Pseudovibrio sp. M1P-2-3: one gene and its partner. The protein of the gene in region 2 binds, or shares a complex with, the protein of the main gene of each other region. Links are inferred from orthologs where the notes say so. Each region holds a gene or a part of one and is shown on either strand. Other genes may lie near its edges.

What was found.
Region 1: the proteins of trxB (region 2) and trxA are in contact, whole or in part, in a crystal structure (PDB 1F6M), measured with the Escherichia coli proteins. The link is inferred for Pseudovibrio sp. M1P-2-3 from one-to-one orthologs.

The regions. Positions count from the first base shown.
Region 1 is NZ_JARRCW010000001.1:4,149,769-4,152,685, reverse strand. What follows is about bases 29-2,917. They hold trxA (thioredoxin), read left to right. Parts: upstream 29-1,230; coding sequence 1,231-1,605; downstream 1,606-2,917. Other genes in these bases: P6574_RS18205 (trimeric intracellular cation channel family protein), read left to right, coding at 2,610-2,917; grpE (nucleotide exchange factor GrpE), read left to right, coding at 1,783-2,439; addA (double-strand break repair helicase AddA), read left to right, coding at 29-1,170. Outside these bases: more of addA, read left to right, coding at 1-28. UniProt on the Escherichia coli protein: Participates in various redox reactions through the reversible oxidation of its active center dithiol to a disulfide and catalyzes dithiol-disulfide exchange reactions.
Region 2 is NZ_JARRCW010000001.1:766,224-769,046, forward strand. What follows is about bases 3-2,797. They hold trxB (thioredoxin-disulfide reductase), read right to left. Parts: upstream 1,984-2,797; coding sequence 1,021-1,983; downstream 3-1,020. Other genes in these bases: P6574_RS03590 (LysR family transcriptional regulator), read right to left, coding at 83-994; P6574_RS03600 (mitochondrial fission ELM1 family protein), read right to left, coding at 2,034-2,797. Outside these bases: more of P6574_RS03600, read right to left, coding at 2,798-2,823.

The sequences.
Region 1 (2,917 bases), 3.4 Mb from region 2 along the record:
CGTGAGCTGAACGCCTCCAAGGGCATGGTGCGGATTATGACCGTGCATGGCTCCAAGGGGCTGGAAGCACCCTATGTGATGCTGGTGGACGACTGCACTGCGCCGGTCTCTTCGAGGCATGATCCAGTGATGCTTGCAAGGCCGCGCGGGGACAGCTCTGCCGTTCCCCCCGGTCTTGTGTGGCTACCGCGTAAAGACTATCGCACCGCGTGGCACGGGGAGATTCTGGAAGAGCTGCGGCAGGGGCAGGTGGAAGAATATCGTCGCTTACTTTATGTGGCGCTCACACGGGCGAAAGACAGGCTTGTTGTATGTGGCTGGTCGCCAAAGCGTGGCCCCCATCAGGACTGTTGGTATCAAACGGTAGAAAATGCCTTGCTGAGTGAAGCACGAGAGGTGCGTGATGCCCAAGGAGCACTGGTAAGCTCCATCTGGACGCAAGGGGACGCCTCAAAGGCCGAGCCTGTCTTGGCACGAAAAGAAATTGCACAGCAAGACAAAGCCGTATCCTTGCCGGACTGGCTGCATAAACATGTGAGCCCGCCGGAGCGCCTGCGCCGTTTGAAACCCTCTGAAGCTTTTGAGGATATGGAAGCCAAGGATGGCATTGAACAGCCACCGGTAATGAATGCACTGGAAGCTGCACGGCAGACGGACAGTTGGCCGCTGGTGCGTGGCCGCCTGACCCACCGCCTATTGGAAATCTTGCCGGATATGCCGGAAGAGGATCGAGCCGAGGCTGTGGAGCGTTATCTGGCGGTTGCCCTGCCTGAGCGCTTTTATGACAACAAGGAAAAGCTTGTTGCTGAAGTCTTCAAGGTACTTGATCGCGAAGAATTGAAGGAATTATTTTCGCCTCAAGGGCGGGCGGAAGTGCCGGTGCAAGGTGTGTTGAGCGCGGAAGGGGTGAAGGACGCGCAGGTTTTTGGTGTCATTGACCGATTGATTGTTGGTGAAGAGACCATCCAGATTGTGGATTATAAAACAAACTCTTGGGTTCCAAATAAAGTTTCTGAGGTTGATCCCACCTATAAGGCACAGGTGGCAATTTACCGCAGGCTGCTAGGAGAACTTTATCCAAATCACCAAATACGTGGGTTTCTGCTCTTTACCGCCGGGCCCAAACTGCTAGAGATACCGGCTGAAATAATGGATAGTTTTAATTTTTAGGCCAAGGTAGGAAATTCGTTTCCTTGACCTTCGGGAGTTGGGTTCCTACTTTCTGTGCCAATGAGTCACGGAAGAGCCTGTGACCCGTACCAACAAAAAGATGAGAGGCATAACATGGCCACTGTGAATGTTAGTGATGAGACATTCGACGCTGAAGTACTGAAAAGCTCTTCTCCGGTTGTTGTTGATTTTTGGGCGACCTGGTGTGGTCCGTGTAAGATGATTGCACCTTCTTTGGAAGAAATTTCCGAGGAAATGGCATCAGATGTGAAGATTGCAAAACTGGATATCGATTCCAACCAGCAATCCGCCATGACCTACGGTGTGCGTTCTATTCCAACCATCATTTTGTTCAAGGATGGTGAGCCCGCTGCAACATTGGTTGGTGCTCAGCCAAAGGGTAAGATTGCCGAATGGATCAAGCAGTACTCCTAAAATTAGTTGGAAAAACTGTTATTGATGGGCATAGCGCCAAAGACTCCGGCTATTCAGGTAGCCGGAGGACTTTTGTTTTTTGAAAACTACCCCTAAATAAGATCGCAATAGATTTGTAAAGTGCTACTGGCTGAGCGAAATGAACGCTTTGCGTAGCTTTGAACGATTGGGATGAGAATGACGAACGAAAGCAAGACACCTAGCCCAGAAGAGACACCGGTAACATCGGAAGAAAATCAGGCCAAGGAAACTGATCAGACCATCGGGGCGCAAGAAACCGAAGCTGAGGCAGATACATTTGCTTTTGAAGACGCCTCTGAAACTCTGCGCACTGAAAATGCGGAAATGAAAGAGCGCGTTTTGCGGGTGATGGCCGAGATGGAAAACCTCCGTCGCCGGACCGAAAAAGAAATTCGTGACGCCAAAACCTATGCGGTTTCAAGCTTTGCCCGCGACATGCTGGTGGTTAACGACAATTTGGGCCGCGCTATAGATGCCCTGCCGGAAGAAGAGCGTTCCGTGGAAGGTTCCAACCTGAAAGTGCTGGTGGACGGCGTGGAAATGGTTGAGCGTGAAATGTTGAACCAGCTGGAAAAGCACGGCGTGAAGCGCCTGTCTCCAGAAGGCGATAAGTTCGACCCGCATTTCCATCAGGCCATGTTTGAAGTTCCAAACCCTGAGGTTCCTAACAACACTGTTGTGCAGGTTGTTCAGGCTGGTTACGTTATTGGTGAACGCGTGTTGCGCCCTGCAATGGTGGGTGTGGCGAAAGGCGGTCCGAAGGTCGCACCAATCGCGGCACAAAAGGAAGAGCCGGGTTCTTCTGCTGAGTAAGCACTAAGACAGGATTTTTCTTTATTCGTTTTGGGCGGGTGCATTCCAATTTGCACGCGCCCTTTTCTTTGACCACAAGATACTGTGGTAACAGGCATTGCTTTAACGGGAAAAAGCTCTATGCCGCGCTTGTTGTTGTGATTGTGAACGTATCACGAGGGTGGGTGCCGATGGCGGACTATATTTGGCAGTATCTGGATTTTCTCGGCGTTGCAGTTTTCGCGCTGACGGGCGGGCTGGTGGCTGCCCGTTTGAAACTTGACCTGATCGCTTTTCTGTTCTTTTGCAGCTTCACAGGCATGGGCGGCGGCACCTTGCGTGATCTGCTTTTGGGTGTTCCCATCTTCTGGGTGGAGAATGAAGCCTATTTGATTGTGTGTGCCTGCGTTACCGTTTTCATGTGGTTCGGTGCTCATATTGTGGAGGCGTTCGACAAACCCTTGCGCTGGCTGGATGCTGTTGGGCTGTCGGCCTACAG
Region 2 (2,823 bases):
TAAAGCTGAGACTGAGTACTTTTCCAGAGATGTAAGTTTTGCCTTCAGGGGCGAAGACAAAACACTTGGCCCTATAGCTTTCTCAGTGTGTCCATCTTTCTGCATAGGATATCAGAAAATCTCTGAAAGCCGTAACACGTGCAGTATTCCTCAGCTCAGAGGGGTAGACGAAATAGGTGTCAAAGCTGGGTAGGTCATCTGATTCGACTGGCATCGCCCGCACAATTCCCGCATCCGGTTCCACCATGTAATCTGGAAGAATTGCAATTCCAATTCCCCTTTGAACCGCTTTTTTGATGCCTGATAGATTGTTGACTTTCACAGCAACATCGCGAACCTCACCTGCCGGTAGTCCCGCAGTTTCGAGCCAGTTCATAATGCGCAGATATGAAGGGATATTATCGCCAATCGTCACAATTCTGTGGTGGCAAAGGTCTTCAAGTGTTTTGGGAGTGCCATAGCGTTCCAGATACTTCGGTGAGGCATAAACATGGAAGTGAACGGCAAAGAGTTTTCGCTGAATTAAATCCGGCTGTGTTGGTTGTCGAAGACGTATTGCGACATCTGCTTCGCGCATGCTTAAATCAAGTTCATCATCCATGCAGATGACTTCCAACCTCATGTCTGGGTAAAGGTCAACGAACTCATTTATACGTTCAGTGAGCCATGTGGACCCCAATCCGACGGTTGTGGTTACACGAAGAGTACCTGTCGGTTTTTCCTTACTATCCGTGAGGCGGCTTTGTGCTGCTTCAAGTTTTTGCAGGACCTCCCGAGCTGTCCGAAACAGCATGTCACCTTGCTCTGTCGGGATGAGGCCGCGGGCGTGACGATGAAAGAGGGGAACACCAAGGTCGGTTTCAAGAGCGCTAACCTGCCTGCTTACTGCTGACTGGCTCATATTCAAGGCTTCTCCGGCATGGGTAAAACTGCCAGCCTGAGCTGCTGCATGAAAAATGCGTAGCTTATCCCAGTCCAATGATCGCCCGCTCATTTTTTTGGTGTTCCCTTATTGATGGCTTATTGAGCCGCTTTTTCAGTTACTTCTTGTGCCGCAAGAAATCGTTCAGCTTCCAAAGCTGCCATACATCCCATACCCGCAGCTGTTACAGCTTGTCTATACTGCTCATCAGTTACATCACCAGCAGCAAATACACCTTCTACAGATGTTTTTGTCGAGTCTGCCTCCGTCCAGATGTAACCGGAAGATTTCATTTCCAGTTGGTCTTTAAAGAGGGAAACTGCAGGAGCATGACCAATGGCAACAAAGACACCGTCTGTATTAAGAGTTTTTGATTCTCCTGTTTGTGTATCTGTCAAGCGTACGCCTGTGACTACAGCAGGGGCTTCAGTGCCAACTATCTCGTCAATTTTTGTGTTCCAAAGAACTTCAATTTTCTCATGCGAGAATAAGCGGTCCTGTAGAATTTTCTCTGCTCGCAAGCTATCGCGTCTATGAATAAGTGTAACTTTAGAAGCAAGGTTTGCGAGATAGAGAGCTTCTTCTACAGCAGTGTTACCACCACCAACGACGACAACCTCTTTGCCTCTATAGAAAAACCCATCACATGTTGCACAAGCTGAGACACCGCCAGCTTGGTATTTTTCTTCGGAAGGCAGGCCTAGCCATTTTGCTTGAGCTCCCGTGGCGATAACCAATGAATCGCAAGTGTAGTTAGTGCCACTATCGCCTTTCGCAGTAAATGGGCGCTTGGAAAGATCTACATCAACAATTGTATCATAAATAATTGTTGTACCAACATTTTCGGCTTGTTTTCGCATCTCCGCCATGAGCCATGGGCCTTGAATAGGATCTGCAAAGCCAGGGTAGTTTTCAACATCGGTCGTGATTGTTAGCTGTCCGCCTGCCTGCACACCAGTTACAAGTGTCGGAGACATCATGGCGCGGGCGCCGTAAATTGCAGCTGTGTATCCGGCTGGACCGGAACCAATGATTAGGAGCTTACTGTGTTTACTTGTCATAGATGTACTTTCAATTCCTCGAGAAGAAACTTTGGGAAAATTCTTTCACGTTAGGCTATTGCCTGTTCGTAGGCGGTTTGAATTGCATGAACAATTTGGGGAGTAGCATCAATCGGAGTGTAAGGGGCCCCGTTCATGGGACCTGGGAAAGGATGCAGGACGCCCATTTTAGTAAGTTCGTTCAGGAAATAATCGAACTTTTGGTGTCCACCATCAGGCTTAAAGCCATAGATTGGTTTGCCTGTAGAGGCTGCTTCCCCAACCATATTACTGGAATCCGTCGTCACAATAACTGCGTCAGCATTTGCAAGATATTGCAGCAGGGGATTCAAGCCGGTCCCATCCCATAGTAGATGTTTCCCACTGTTCGCTAGGCATTGCAATTGCTTTGAGAGGCTTTCAGGGGTTCGACGAGATGTGGTGATCATAAGACTATGTGTTTCACCTTGCAGTTTAAGGGCCTGCATGAGATCGCTAATATTGCGATCTGTAAAATTCGCATGCCTACCATTGCCACCAACTAATACAGCAAGTCTTGGTTTGTTTAAGGCGACAATCTCTGGAAGAGGCTTCCCTCTGGCTTCGGTCTGAGCAGTTTGGGAGAACCGGTGGGGCGATGTTAGTGTGGTTATAACGTTATCGCCTCTGAGCTTATCATGTTCACAAACCCAAATAAGATCTGCGGCACCCACTCCGTTTCGCGGATCCTTTAGTATTACTGTGAAAGTTTTCCCCCCCGAGAGTTGTTTAACTTTTCTCAAATAAGCTATAGAGCGTCGCCCTGACGCAATTGCAATGTCTGGATAGGGAGGTTTTATGGGACTGGTTGCAGCTGTAGGT